DNA from 3 places in the Mesorhizobium sp. B1-1-6 genome. Region 2 is predicted to be linked to each of the others. Evidence: riboswitches for the same ligand, from Rfam matches in the RefSeq annotation. Region 2 holds a riboswitch; each other region holds the start of a gene.
The links. A riboswitch is a leader RNA that binds a small molecule or an ion and turns the genes downstream of it on or off. The one in region 2 is predicted to bind cobalamin.

Region 1 (4,876 bases), on a different contig from region 2:
CCTTGTCCCCTCACCCGCGCAACCAGCAAAAGCACAACGCAAGCCGCCAGAATACCGCCGGTGAACGCGGCGATCGGTAGCGTCCAGATCCCGAAACTGTCGCCGAAGACGGTGATGACGGAGACAGCGCCGGCGGCGGCTCCCGACGAGAGACCGAACAGGAACGGATCGGCAAGATCGTTGCGCGTCACTGTCTGCAACAGCGCGCCGACCACGCCCAGGCCGCCGCCGAGACAGATGGCCAGGATGGTGCGCGGCAATCTGAGGTCGACGACGATCCTGCCGACCGGGCCGGACACGTCATGCCCCTTCAATCCGATCGCATGGCCAAGTGCTGCAACGACGTCGCCCAGCGGGATCATCGTCGAACCATAGGCGATCGATAGCAGCGCGAGCGCGGCCATAGCCAACGCGGCCGCCATCATGGCCAATACGAATGCCTTGTGCCGCAAAGTCATCTTCCCGGTTAAAATGCTTCCGGATGCATCGCCCTGGCGATCTTGCCGATCGCTTCGATGTTGGCCGGTCCGGGTGTCAGTTCGGCATAGCGAAGCGCCACGAAGCGTTCGTTCTTGACCGCGTCTGTCTCCTTCATTGCCGGATGCGCTTTCAGGAAATCGAGCAGCTTCCGGTAGCCGCCGCCATCCTGATAGTCGAGCAGGATGAGGAATTGCGGATTGCGCGAGGCCACCGTCTCCCAATCCGTGTTGCCCCAGCTGGTGTCCATGTCGGCCATGATGTTGTCGCCGCCTGCCGCGGAAATCATGGCGTTGGGAATGGCGAACTTGCCTGATGTGAACGGCTTGTCCTCGCCGGAATCATAGAGGAAGACGCGCGTTCCCCTGCGGTCGCCGACCTTGGCCGTGATTTCGGCGAGCTGCGCCTTCCAGCCGGAGACGAGCTTATCCGCTTCGGCCTCCTTGCCGAAGATCTTGCCCAGCTTCTCGACATCGCCATAGAGCAGGTCCATCGAAGCGGCAGGCCGGTTCTTGTCGAGATGGACGCAGCTTTCCGTCAGCACCAGGGTCTTGATGCCGTGTGGCGCCAGCGTATCGGGCGTCACCTCGCCGCCCGGCTTCATGCCGTAATACCAGCCGGCGAAGAAGAAGTCGGGCTCGACAGCGACCAGGTTTTCCAGCGTCGGATATTTGGGCGCCAGTTCGGGGATCGAGCTCTGTTCGGCCTTGAATTCGGGAGTGACCTTGTACCATCCAGTGATGCCGGTCAGGCCGACGATCGACGGCTGCAGCTTCAGTGCGAAGGCCATCTCGGCCATGTTGAGATCGTGAATGACGGCGCGCTTTGGAGGTGCGTCGAAGGTCAGCGGCTTGCCGCAGCTGTCGACCGTCACCGGAAAGGCGAAGGCCGTAGAGCCGAGCAGGGAGAAGGCAAGAGACATGGCAAGGCGTTTCACGGATGTTGCTCCTTGTTGAACAGGATCTGCCGGAAATGGCTTCGATCACGAAGATGGCGCGGCACGGTTCGGAACCTCGAACACCGTCAGCTCGCGGTCCTCCGTCGGGTGGCGCAACCTAAAGACGTCGATACCGAAGATCTCGCGGATCAGCTGCTGGGTGAGTGCTTCCCGTGGCGGCGCCAGCACATGCAACCGGCCATGGCTCATCACCGCGACCCTGGTGGCGAAAGGCGTCACCAGTGCCAGATCGTGCAGCACCGCGATCACGGTCATGCCGAGGCCTGCAACCAGTTCGAGCAACTCGCTGCGCGCCCGCGGGTCGAGATGGTTGGTCGGCTCGTCGAGGAATAGGATCTTCGGCTCCTGCGCGATGGCGCGGGCAAGCTGGGCGCGCTGGCGCTCGCCGCCCGACAGCGAACCGATGGTGCGGCCAAGCAGCGGCAACAGCCCGGTCCGGCGCAGCGCCTCGACGACAATGTCGCGTTCCTCGCTCCTGTGCCTGCGGCCGGTATGCGGAACCCGGCCGAGCTCGACATAATCGATCACCGCCAGCCGTGGATCCGGTTGATCGGTCTGGCCGACGACGGCGATGTGCAGCGCCCGCTCGGCGGTCGAAATCCTGTCCAGCAGGCGCCCGGTGAGCTTCACTTCGCCCGAACTCGGCCGCAGCATGCCCGACAGCATGCGCAGCAATGTCGTCTTGCCGGCGCCGTTGGGACCGATGATGGCGAGACGGTCGCCCGCCGCCACCGAAAGGCTGACCGGATACACCAGATGCAGGCCATCCGCCGCTGCGGCCAGGTCGCGGGCATCGAGAAGCGGCGCGGTCATGGGCAATTCCTTGCAGGGCCTGCCGGAATACGGGCCAGCGTCTTGCCTGCCAATCCTGCCGGACGCTGGCCTGAATTCACCTCGGTGGCGATATCGCGGCAAAGCGTGCACACGATGATGCGATGCATGGGAATGCAGTGAATGCGATCGATGGAACCGTCCAACTTCCGTCACTTTCAAAAATGGCGACGGAAGGAAGCTGGCTTGAACCGGTCGACAAGACCGAACCCCGCGTCTCCTCCCGGCACACCCCGTCCGGTCAACTCATGCAGATGGCAGGTCTCCTGGCTCGCGGGTCGTTGCGCCATCCTGCCTTCCCAGCCTTGCCGGCCAGTGGCTTCTCGGATTTTGCTCGCCGCTTACAGTTGCGGGGGCAGCCATGGCTTCGACCCGAAAATCGGGCCTCACCATGTTCCCTTTTCACCCCTCGCCTTGCGGCGCGGGGACCATCACGAGTCGCAGCCTAGGATGCAGGCAGCGTCGAGGCAAGGTCGATGCATGTTCTGTTATAACGATACAAACGTGTGGTCAATCACTATCGCGCGCCACCAGTTCCAGCGGCCAGACCTCGCGAATGATCTCTGGCCCTTTCGCGCCGGCGAAAGCCGGGAGCGAGGCGAGCAGGATTTCGCCGAGCCGCCGCCCCATCGGGTCAAGGCTCGGACGAAAGCCGGTCAGCGCCGGCGAGAAATAACGGCAGAGCGGCGTGTCGACGATGACGATCACCGCGACATCCTGCCCGGGCTTGATCCCCATTTCGGCGAGCGCTTTGCAGCCGCCGAGCGCCATCGAGTCGTTGTTGAAGATAATCGCGGTCGGCGGATCCTTCGACCGCATGACTTGCGGTGTCACCGCGTAGCCACCGGCTTCGTTGATAAAACCGTCCACAATCAGGCCGGGATCGACTTCGATGCCGTGCCGCCGCAGCGCCTTGCAATAACCCTCCAGAAACAGATAACCGAAATTCAGGTCAAGCGACGGCCGGATGGCGGCGATGCGGCGGTGGCCACGCGCAACCAGCCGGTCGACCGCATCGGCGCCCGCCTTCTCGAAATCCAGATCCAGAGAGGGATAGCTGTCGTCGCCGGACCGGCTTCGGCCGAGCGTCGCGAAGGGAAAGCCGGCCTTGCTCAGATAGTCGATGCGATCGTCCTCGCGCCGCGTCCAGGCCAGTACGACGGCATCGGCACGACGCGTCTCGACGACGCGGCGCAGCCGCTCCTGTTGATAATCCGCCGGCGCGCCCATGACGATGATCAGGTCCAGCCCGCACTCGGCCAATGTCGCTTGCAGTCCGGTGAGGAACGGAATGAAGAACGGCTCGCCATACTGCTGGTCGCCCGGATGCGGCTGCAGCATGAAAGCCACGGCATGGGTGGTGCCGCGGCGTAGGTTCCTGCCCGAGTGGTTCGGTGAATAATTGAGCTTCCGGGCCGCCTCGAGCACGCGCTGGCGTGTCTCGGCGTTCACGTCGGCGCGCCCGTTAAGCGCGCGCGAGACTGTACCGATCGAAATGTTCAGGTGCCGCGCAAGATCGTGAATGCTGGACGCCAAGACCTCCCCCTCCTGCTTCTGGCTAGCACCAGCCGGTCGTGCGGCCAAGGCGTTTCAGAGCCGACGGTACAAATCCGATTGACAATATATGCCATCGGGTGTGTCATCGTAAACGTTTACGGAAGTCATTTACGGACTGCCGTGGGTGCCAGCCAGGAGGGGTTGGCCGGAGGAGCGCTGGATGATGCACGTCGTCCTGGTCGGGTGCGGAGCCATGAGCAAAACCTGGCTCGAGGCCATCAGCCAATCCCCTGCCGTCAAGATCGTCGGTCTCGTCGACCTCGACGCCGACAGGGCGCGCCAGCGGGCACGCGAATACGACCTCGCCGGGGTCGCGATCGGGACCGATCTCGACGTCGTTCTCTCCCAGACCAGACCCGATGCGGTGTTCGACGTGGTCGTGCCTGCCGCCCGTCGCGCCGTGGCGAATTCGGCCTTTGCCCATGGCTGTCATCTGTTGACGGAAAAGCCGCTGGCCGACAGCCCGGACAATGCGCGCGCCATCATCGACGATGCGCGGCGCGCGCGACGCGTCCATGCCGTGGTGCAGAACCGCCGCTACGTCGCCAACGTCCGGCGCATCCGGCGCTTCCTCGGCTCCGGCGCCATCGGCGCTGCGACCAGCATCCATGCCGATTTTTTCATTGCGCCGCATTTCGGCGGTTTCCGCGAAGGCATGCGCCATGTGCTGCTGCTCGACATGGCGATCCATACATTCGACGCCGCCCGCTACATGGTCGATGGCGAGCCGACCGAAGTGTATTGCCGAGAATGGGAGCCGGCCAATTCCTGGTACCGGCAGGGATCGTCGGCAAGCGCCACCTTCGAGCTCGGCCAGGGCAAGATGTTCACCTATCGCGGCAGTTGGTGCGCCGACGGTTTCCGCACCAGTTGGGAAGGCAGTTGGCGCATCGTCGGCGAACGCGGCAGCCTGACCTGGGATGGTCATGACGAGTTGAAGGCCGAAGCCGTGCTGCCGGAACGCGAAGGCCTGCTCGACAAGGTCGTGCCGGTAGCGGTGCCGCCGCTCGACCCTGCCGACCGCATCGGCGGGCATCTCGGCGTCATGGAAGA
Region 2 (4,876 bases):
CCATCCGATCTGGCTACCGGCCCTCAAGGCCGCGGATGCCCGCACCTTCGCCTCGCTCTACGCGGTCGAATCCTTCGCTCGCGCCACGGTGTCGAGCGTCATCCCGATCCAGGCCTACGAAATCCTCCACAACGAGCAGATCGTCTCGATCCTCTACACCATCGTGGCGATGCTCGGCCTGTCGGTGACCCTGTTCATGCCGATGCTGATCCAGCGCTTCGCACGGCGCTGGGTCTACACGGCGGGCGCCTGCCTGCTGGCGATCGGCTCGTTGTTCTTCGTCACGCATACGCTCGCCGGGCAATTGGCCGGTATGCTGTGCCGTGTCATGGGCGCCAGCGCGCTGTCGATCACGCTCAACCTCTACATCATGGACCACATCCGCAAGACCGATTTCATGCAGGCCGAATCGCTGCGCATGGCGTGGTCGATGTTTGCCTGGACGGGTGGGCCGACGCTCGGCATCTTTCTCTACACACGCTTCGGCATCTATGCCGCGCATGGCGCGGTCGCCGTATTCGCCTTGGCCCTGCTGGCGTTGTTCTGGACCTACCGGCTCGGCGACAATCCCTCGATCCGGCCGGGCAAGACGCGCCCGGTCAACCCGCTAGCCAATATCGGCCGCTTCGTCGCGCAGCCGAGGCTGAGGCTGGCCTGGCTGATCGCCTTCGGCCGCTCCTGCTTCTGGACGACATTTTTCGTCTATGGCCCGCTGTTCATGGTCATCACCGGTGAGGGCGAACTTGCCGGCGGCATTCTGGTTTCGGCAGGCAACGCGCTTTTGTTCATGGCGATTTTCTGGGGCAAGGCCGGCAAGCGCTTCGGCGGCCGCAGGACCATGACTTTTGCCTATTTCGCCATGTCGGTGGTGCTGCTGGCGGCGGGTGCCGTCGGCGAAAGCGCGCCGCTCGTCACCGGCGCCTTCCTGCTGTGCGGCGCCTTCTTCACCATCGCGCTCGACGCGCTGGGCTCGACCGCCTTCATGCGCTCGGTCCGCTCTTATGAGCGGGCGCAGATGGCTGCGGTCTACCGCACTTATCTCGACTTTTCCGAACTGACGCCGCCGCTGGTCTACTCGGTGGTGCTGGCCTTTTTCGGACTGGGCTCGGTTTTCGTCACGCTCGGCCTGCTTGCGGCGGTCTGCGGTTATGTCACCTGGCGGTATCTGCCGAAGTCGCTGTGAAGCTTACGGCGCAAGCGCAGCATGTCGTTCGCGTACCCAATCGTGGAAGCGGTGGAGGTCGTACTCCTCCGGCATCAGCACGCCGGCCTTATGGCGCATGGAGCGCAGCCCTTTCTGGTTGACCTCGCAGATCGCGGCATCCTCCTCCAGCACCTGGGTGCCGAATCCGACGATGTTGTCGATATCGGTCGCGGCGAGCGCCTCGGGCGCGAACAGCCATTCGGCGGTCAATTCGGTCTGCTCTGGTCCGAGCGGCGCCAGCCGCACGGTTCTGACATAGTCGACATGACCGACGATGAACATCGAGGGCAGGCTGGTGACGTAGGTCTGGCCGGCGGCGTGCTCAGCCGGTGTCAGGCCGGCGAAGACCGGCCCGTGCGTCCGCCCATCGCGCGACCATGTTTCGGCCCCGGCGCGCAGCCCGCCGGAAAACTCCGGCGCGTCGTTGTCAGCGTGGAGGGTCCATTCGGGATCGTCGTGGCGGCTCATCAGGCCGCGGCCATAGATCGGCACCAGCCGCGACAGGTCCTTGTGGACGCCAGGACAATGAAGGCACTCGTTGAAGTTCTCCCAAAAGACCTTCCAATTGCAGTTCATCACCTTGCGCAGCGCATGGCCGGTGACCAGCGCCTCCAGCGGCCAACTGCCAAGATTGCCGGAGGCGGGGTCGAAGGAGGCCTGCGCCGAGCCGGCCGCATCCTTTTGCAGGTTGATGAACACGAAGCCGCGCCACACCGAAAGTGCGACGCCATAAAGCGGATGATCGGCCTTGTCGAAGCCGTCCGGCAGCGATTTCGACGGCACGCGCACGAGGTCGCCGCGAAGCGAATAGGACCAGGCGTGGTAAGGGCAGGTGATCAGTCGCGCCTTCAGTCGGCCCTCGCTCACCTGGCAGAGCTGCGAGCCGCGATGCCGGCAAGTGTTGTGGAAAGCGCGCAACTCGCCGGTTTCGTCGCGCAGCAAGACGATCTCCTGTGTGCCGACGCGGAAGGTGCGGAAATCCAGGGGGTGGGCCAGCTCGGCCTCGCGGCAGACGAGCAGCCAGCTCCGATACCAGATGGCGTCGAGATCCTGTTGATAGGCGCCTGCATCCCAATAGGCCGCCGACGGCAACGTCGCTTCCGCCCGGGTCAAACCATTGTGGGATGCGGGGTTGCTCGAGCTGGGCTGCATGGCTGGCTTCCTGTGATGCGCGCAAGCCGACACCTGGCCGGCAAGATTGTCAATTGGGGCATCGGCGGTTCCAGGACAGCACGGCGTATTCGCGATGGTTGCTGGCGGAATTTGGTTTGCCGCGAGCGCCGATTCTGCCTATAGTCCAGTCTGTCGTCGGTTCCGTTTGGAACCAAGAGGGAATGCGGTGCGGGCTGACCTGTCGCCCAAAGCCGTCGCTGCCCCCGCAACTGTGTGCGGTAGTCCTCTCCATATGCCACTGAAGATTTTCTTCGGGAAGGTGGGGAAGGGCGCTGATCCGCGAGCCAGGAGACCTGCCGGCGACAGGAAACTGACTTCGATGCCCTCGGGTGGAGGGTGAAAGGACAAGGCATGAATACCGCTTCCGTCTCTCTCGGCGCCTCCGTCTCCTCGCAATCGCGCCTCATGCAGCTTGCGCTCGCGGCGCTGCTCGGCCTTTTCGTTGTCGGCTTTGTCGGGTTCTCGCATATCGATGCGGTCCACAATGCCGCCCACGACTATCGCCACTCGATGGCGTTTCCCTGCCACTGATAGGGATTTGACATCATGAACCTGTTTCGCAACGTCGTGTTCATCGCGGCGATCGCAGGGCTCGTGGCCGGTGTCGTTCTCGCCTGCATGCAGGCCTATGCCACCGTGCCGTTGATCCTGAAGGCGGAAGTCTACGAACAGGCCGGCGGCGGCCACCACCACGACCATACCGCACCGGCCCCGACCGACAACAACGCCATGAACTCTGCCGCCCCGGCGGGCAATGCCATGAGCTCCGCCGCGCCGGCAGCCGCTGAAGCTGTTCCGGCTGAAGAGGAAGGCTGGGCGCCGGCCGACGGCTTCGAGCGCTTCGCCTTCAGCGTGCTTGCCAACATCGTCACCGGCATCGGCTTCGCGCTGGTCCTGGTCGCGGTTTCGGAATTCGCCGGCGGCATCGGCAACTGGCGCCAGGGCGTGTTCTGGGGACTGGCCGGCTTTGCCGTGTTCACGCTGGCGCCGGGCCTCGACCTGCCGCCGGAACTGCCGGCCATGCCTGCCGCCGAGCTTCTGCCACGCCAGATCTGGTGGACGGCGACGGTGGCGGCGACGGCGATCGGCCTTGCCCTGATCGCCTTCCGCAAATCACTGCCGCTGGCGATTCTGGGCGTGGTGTTGATCGTCGCGCCGCATATTGTCGGCGCGCCGCAGCCGGACAGTTTCGAGACGCCGATTCCGGAAGGCCTGCACCATCAGTTCGTGGTGGCGGTAACCGTAACCAACCTGGTGTTCTGGCTCGTGCTCGGCGCTGTCGTCGGCGTGGTGCGCGGACGCTTCACCGGCAGCGCGACGAGCCTGCGCGACAGCTTTGCCTGATCGCGGAAGACTGACCTTCATCATCGGCGGTGCGCGCTCCGGCAAGAGCGCGCACGCCGAAACGCTGATGACGGCCTTGCCTTCGCCATGGACCTACATCGCCACGGCGCAAGCCTATGACGACGAGATGCGGCAGCGCATCGCGTTGCACCGGTCGCGGCGCGGCGAGGGCTGGACGACCATCGATGCACCGCTTGGCCTTGTCGGTGCACTCGAGGCCCTACCGGAGGACCAGCCGGTCCTTGTCGACTGCCTGACGCTCTGGCTGACCAATCACATGCTGGCCGATCATGATGTAGAGGCCGAATGTCGGCGGCTGGCTGACATGCTGTCGCGGCCGCGCGGACCCTGGTTCGTGGTATCCAACGAGGTCGGGCAAGGCATCGTGCCCGACAATGCGCTGGGGCGCCGGTTCCGCGACGCCGCCGGCCGGCTCAACCAGCAGGTCGCGGCGATTGCCGAGACCGTGCTTTTGATGGTGGCGGGGCTGCCGCTCAAGGTGAAGTGACATGACCGACATCGACGAAAAGGACGAAGAGCGCCACCGCGCCAAGATGGCCAAGCGCAAGGCGGTCCAAGACGCCGAGGTGGCGAGCAAGACGGTCGAAAAGGGGCTGCTGATCGTCAACACCGGCCCGGGCAAAGGCAAGACCACGGCTGCCTTTGGCCTGGCGCTGCGGATGCTGGGCTACGGCAAGCGCGTCGGCGTCGTCCAGTTCATCAAGGGCAAATGGCATACGGGTGAGAAGGAGGCCTTCGCCGCCTTCGGCGACCGCGTCGTCTGGCACGCGATGGGCCAGGGGTTCACCTGGGAGACGCAGGATCTGAAGCGCGACATCGCGGCGGCCGAGGCCGCCTGGGCCAAGGCGCTGGAGCTGATGGCCGATCCGTCGATCAGTCTCGTCGTGCTCGACGAACTCAACATCGCGCTGCGCTACGAGTATCTCGATCTGGACAAGGTGGTTGCCGCGCTGAAAGCGCGCCGCGAGGGCCTGCATGTCGTCGTCACCGGCCGCAACGCCAAGCCGGCGCTGGTCGAGGCGGCCGATCTGGTGACCGAGATGGGGCTGACCAAGCACCACTTCGCGGCGGGCGTGAAGGCGCAACAAGGGATCGAGTTTTGAGAGCTTTTGTCCCCTTTTGTGGATGAGCATT
Region 3 (4,876 bases), on a different contig from region 2:
TCGGTGTCGCCCACCAGGAGCGCAACCGGCCGGCGAGCGGCGACCGGGAGGACCACGAAGAGGCGCGCCGCCGCGAGAATGAATGGCGCGAGATCGGGCTCGGTGCTCAGATCCTGAAGGATCTCGGCATTTCCTCGATCAATTTGATCGCCTCGCGCGAGCGCCACTATGTCGGCCTCGAAGGTTTTGGCATCCACATCGCCAAGACCGAGATTCTCTAGGTTCGACGGCGGCAATAGCGTCCGATCCGCTGAACCGGACGCGTCATGGTTCATTCCGCGGCAGCGACGGCCGCTTCACACCCATCCAACTCGCATTTGTGAGTGGCAAGACTGCGCTGGCCGAGCAGCACCGTGACCAGCGCGATGCCGCCCGCGACCACCGAGACCCAGAACCCGTTCTGGGCGCCGAACGCATCCACCACCGCGCCGGCGGCGAAAGAGCCCAGCGCCATGCCGATGCCGATTCCCGTTGTCACCCAGGTAATGCCCTCGGTCAGCATCGCTTCCGGCACATGCCGTTCGATCAGGCCGAATGCCGTGATGAAAGTCGGCGAGATCGCCACGCCGCTGATGAAGACGGTCAGCGCCAAAATCGGCACGCTGTCGGCGGTGAGCGGCAAAATCGTGCTGACTGCGATGATGGCGACCGCGACGGTCAGCTGGCGCTGTAGCGGCGTCTTGAGGTTGAGCGCGCCGACCACGATGCCCAACACGAACGATCCCAGCGCATAGACGCCGATCACCAGGCTTGCGGCACCGGCTTGGCCGAACTCCTTGGTGATCGCCACGGTGCTCACTTCCGTCGTCGCGAAGGTCGCGCCGATGAAGATCAGGGTGAAGGTGATGATCTGTACCGGCCGCAGGCGGATTGCCGAGCCAGTCGAACCATGGTCCACCGGCCGCACTTTCGGCTCGGTCGATCGCTGCAGGATGAATGCTATCGAGCCCAAAGCGAGAAACAACGTGCTCGCCAGCATGCCTGCTTCCGGAAACAGCGCCGCACTGAGGCCCACCGACAGCGCCGCGCCGGCGATATAGACCAGTTCGTCGGCCGCCGATTCGAAGGCGAAGGCGGTGTTCATCTCCGGCCGGCCGCGAAAAAGCTCGGTCCAGCGCGCGCGCACCATTGCCGGCATGCTGGGCATGGCCGCTGCCAGCAGCGCCGACACGAACATTGTCCATACCGGCCAATCCTGGTTGGCCGACGCAATCAGCAGCAGGAATGCCAGCACGGAGATGATGGTGGTGGGCACGACGATCCATGTCTGGCCGAGGCGGTCGACCAGCCTGGAGATCTGCGGCGCCAGGAAAGCGTTGGCCAGCGCGAATGTCGCCGAGACGGCACCCGCCAGCCAGTATTCGCCACGCGTCTGCGACAGCATCGCCACGATGCCGATCGGCGCCATGGCGATCGGCAGGCGCGCCATGAAGCCTGCAGCGGCAAAGCCCTTGGCGCCAGGGGCTCGAAAGATCTCGGAATAGGGGTTCTGCATGGTCCGTTCCTCGACAAAAGGCGATTCGGAAATTACATACGATGCGTATGAACACTAAATAGATCATACGTCGCGTATGTCAATTGGCATACGTGACGTATGTGGATAAGGCCAGAAGAGATGCACAAGCCCCGCAGGGAAATGATCGCCGAAACGCGCGCCAAATTGATTGCCGCAGCCCGGCATGCGTTCGGAACGATCGGTTATGCCGAGGCATCGATGGATGATTTCACCGCATCGGCCGGGCTGACGCGCGGTGCGCTCTATCATCATTTCGGGGACAAGAAGGGGCTTTTGCAGGCGGTTATCGCCGAGATAGACGCCGAGATGGCGGCACGGGTGAATGAGGTTGCAGCGAAAGCACCGACTCGCTGGCAAAGCTTCGTCGACGAATGCACGAGCTACATCGAAATGGCGCTGGAGCCGGAAATCCAGCGCATCATGTTTCGGGACGGTCCGGCCGTGCTGGGGGATCCCGCGCAATGGCCGAACGCCAATGCCTGCGTCGCGTCGATGACCGATCACCTGACGACGCTGCAGGGCGACGGGGTAGTTGTCCCGGGCGTAGACCCCGAGACCGCGGCACGGCTGATCAACGGGGCGAGCAGCCAGGCGGCGCAGCGGATCGCCAATTCGAACGACCCGGAAGCGACGTCGAAGACCGTGGTGGCGGCATTCAAGCAACTGCTCGAAGGATTGTTGAGGAAGGATGCCGGAGCCGCCTGACGACGGCAGGCCGCCGGCAGCGCGCTGCGCATGCCGTATCGGCAATCAAATCAATGGTTTGTCAGACTTTTCGCATGTTGCCGCCTTGAGGCGTGCGATCGTTGATTTGAGCGGAACTTCGCCCTGTCCGCAAAACGTCTCGCTCATGATCAGCTCGGGCAGCGGCAGCCGCCGCCCCCAGCCATGTGTTTCGAGGTCCGGTTTCGGCGCGAACTCCGAGACACGGCCGACACAGAGATAGGCCACCGGCGTCACATGCTCGGGAATCGACAGAAGGCCTTTCAACGCCTGCGCCTCGATAATGCTGACCCAGCCAACGCCGACGCCTTCGGCGCGCGCCGCCAGCCAGAAATTCTGCACCGCGCAGACCGTGCTGTAGAGATCCATCTCGGGATTGTGCCAGCGTCCCAGCGGCGAACCCTGTGAGCGTCGGCGGTCGCAGGTGATACAGATATTGAGCGCGCTTTCGCAGATGCCTTCCAGCTTGAGCTTGCGGTAGAGCGCCCGCCGCTCTTCCTCGATCGCCGGCAATTCCTGCTCGCGCGCCGCGAGGAACAGGTCGCGCACCTGTTCCCGTCGTTCGGTGCCACGAATGACGATGAAATTCCATGGCTGCATGAAGCCGACCGATGGCGCGTGATGGGCGGCAAGCAGCAGCCGCGCCAAGACCTCGTCGTCGACGGCCTCTGATGTAAAATGGCTGCGAACATCGCGCCGCGTGAACATGGCGCGGTAGACCGCATCGCGCGCCATCTGGTCGAATCCGTCACCCACGGGGATGGTCATATTGTCCGGCATCGCTTGTCCCCTTGCGATTGCAATCAACTGCCGTCCGCCTGACCATGCGGATGACGATGCCTGCCAGGCCGGTCTTCTGGCTCGGGATCAACCCGCATCCGGCGCCTTCCCGTCATCGACAGTGGCATTTACCGGCGCGGTCCCCCTTACAGCGTTGGGCACGCCACGGTATCAAACCGTGTTCCCGATTCTCCCGCTCGCGGCGGGCACCAGGCAGTGGCCGGGACTTTACGACGAAGGCCCTGCGCCGCCAATCCCCGTGGCGACGCGAACGGACGCAAGCGCGATTTTCCCCAACCATCAGGCCGCAACGCATGGCCATCGCCGCGCCAGGGCACTAGATAGGGAGCATGGCCACTCGTCTCTACACCCATCCGATCTTCCTCGAGCACATCACGCCACCCGGCCATCCGGAGCGGCCGGACCGCTTGCGCGCCATTGAGCGCGTGCTCGACGACGAGGCTTTTGCCGCGCTCGACCGCCTCGAGGCGCCACAAGGCGATGAGGCCACCATTCTCTACGCGCATCCCGAGGATTTCGTCGAGCGGGTACGCGCCGCCATTCCCGAGACGGGCATCGCCCGCATCGATGCCGACACAATGGCCAGCCCGAAGAGCTGGCAGGCGGCGATCACCGCGATCGGAGCCGCCAACGCCGCCGTCGACGACGTCTTTGCCGGCAGGGCAGACAACGTTTTCGTCGCCGCCCGGCCGCCCGGCCATCATGCGGAGAAAGCGACGGCGATGGGCTTCTGCCTGTTCAACACGGCGGCCATCGCCGCACGTTATGCACAGCGCAAACACGATATCGAACGCGTCGCCATCGTCGACTGGGACGTGCATCACGGCAACGGCACGCAGGATGTTTTCTGGGACGATCCGTCCGTGCTTTATTGCTCGACGCACCAGATGCCGCTCTACCCCGGCACCGGAGCAAAGAACGAAACCGGCGCCGGCAACATCGTCAACGCGCCGCTTGCGCCGCAGACCGGCAGCGAGGCGTTCCGCGATGCCTTCCTGTCGCGCGTGCTGCCCTCGCTCGACAATTTTGCACCCGACCTGATCATCATTTCGGCCGGCTTCGACGCGCATCATCGCGATCCGCTGGCCGAGATCAACCTGACCGAGGATGATTTCGACTGGGCGACCGGCCAACTCATGCAGCGCGCGGCGCGCCACAGCGGCAACCGGCTCGTCAGCCTGCTCGAGGGCGGCTACGATCTGCAAGGATTGGCATTTTCGGTCGCCGCCCATGTCGGGCGACTGATGAAAGGATGAATGATGGCTGGTGAAACCAACGAAGACGTCAAGGCGATGAGCTTCGAACAGGCTCTCGACGCGCTGGAGAAGATCGTCGATGATCTGGAGCGTGGCGATGTGCCGCTCGACCAGTCGATCAGGATCTACGAGCGCGGCGAGGCGCTGAAGGTGCATTGCGACCGGCTGCTCAAGGCGGCCGAGGACAAGGTGGAGAAGATCAGGCTGTCCCGCGACGGCAAGCCGGTCGGGACGGAGCCGCTGGACGCGGATTGAGGCACGCAGCCGTCTCTCTGGTTTTTGACACGATCATGATTGAGGATAGAACGCGTCCCGATTGAAACGGCTCCAGGACAAGAGGAGATACGGAAGCGATGTGCAGAAACATCAAGACCCTGTTCAATTTTGATCCGCCGGCGACCAACGACGAGGTGCGCGATGCAGCCCTTCAATTCGTTCGCAAGCTGAGCGGAACGACGCGGCCTTCGAAGCAGAACCAGCACGCATTCGACCATGCCGTCGAGGCCATCGCGGCGTCGGCGCGCGAGCTTCTCGATTCGCTTGAAACCAACCAGCATCCGCGCAATCGCGAGGAGGTTGC

Region 1: linked by a shared signal. The riboswitch ahead of FJ979_RS22610 (ABC transporter ATP-binding protein) and the one ahead of FJ979_RS01550 (CbtB-domain containing protein) in region 2 are both predicted to bind cobalamin.
Region 3: linked by a shared signal. The riboswitch ahead of bluB (5,6-dimethylbenzimidazole synthase) and the one ahead of FJ979_RS01550 (CbtB-domain containing protein) in region 2 are both predicted to bind cobalamin.

What each region holds. Positions count from the first base shown of each region.
Region 1 covers NZ_VFWR01000011.1:226,049-230,924, forward strand. Annotated here, with positions in the region: gene FJ979_RS22600 (iron ABC transporter permease) at 1-458, opposite strand, end outside; gene FJ979_RS22605 (ABC transporter substrate-binding protein) at 467-1,414, opposite strand; gene FJ979_RS22610 (ABC transporter ATP-binding protein) at 1,460-2,248, opposite strand; cobalamin riboswitch at 2,505-2,714, opposite strand; gene FJ979_RS22615 (LacI family DNA-binding transcriptional regulator) at 2,777-3,802, opposite strand; gene FJ979_RS22620 (Gfo/Idh/MocA family oxidoreductase) at 3,984-4,876, shown strand, end outside.
Region 2 covers NZ_VFWR01000001.1:322,131-327,006, reverse strand. Annotated here, with positions in the region: gene FJ979_RS01560 (MFS transporter) at 1-1,183, shown strand, start outside; gene FJ979_RS01555 (aromatic ring-hydroxylating dioxygenase subunit alpha) at 1,187-2,356, opposite strand; cobalamin riboswitch at 2,497-2,693, shown strand; gene FJ979_RS01550 (CbtB-domain containing protein) at 2,729-2,908, shown strand; gene FJ979_RS01545 (CbtA family protein) at 2,924-3,721, shown strand; gene cobU (bifunctional adenosylcobinamide kinase/adenosylcobinamide-phosphate guanylyltransferase) at 3,714-4,229, shown strand; gene cobO (cob(I)yrinic acid a,c-diamide adenosyltransferase) at 4,231-4,845, shown strand.
Region 3 covers NZ_VFWR01000004.1:173,436-178,311, forward strand. Annotated here, with positions in the region: gene ribB (3,4-dihydroxy-2-butanone-4-phosphate synthase) at 1-221, shown strand, start outside; gene FJ979_RS10015 (MFS transporter) at 272-1,495, opposite strand; gene FJ979_RS10020 (TetR/AcrR family transcriptional regulator) at 1,616-2,221, shown strand; gene bluB (5,6-dimethylbenzimidazole synthase) at 2,267-3,019, opposite strand; cobalamin riboswitch at 3,068-3,248, opposite strand; gene FJ979_RS10030 (histone deacetylase family protein) at 3,370-4,296, shown strand; gene FJ979_RS10035 (exodeoxyribonuclease VII small subunit) at 4,300-4,551, shown strand; gene FJ979_RS10040 (DUF2277 domain-containing protein) at 4,650-4,876, shown strand, end outside.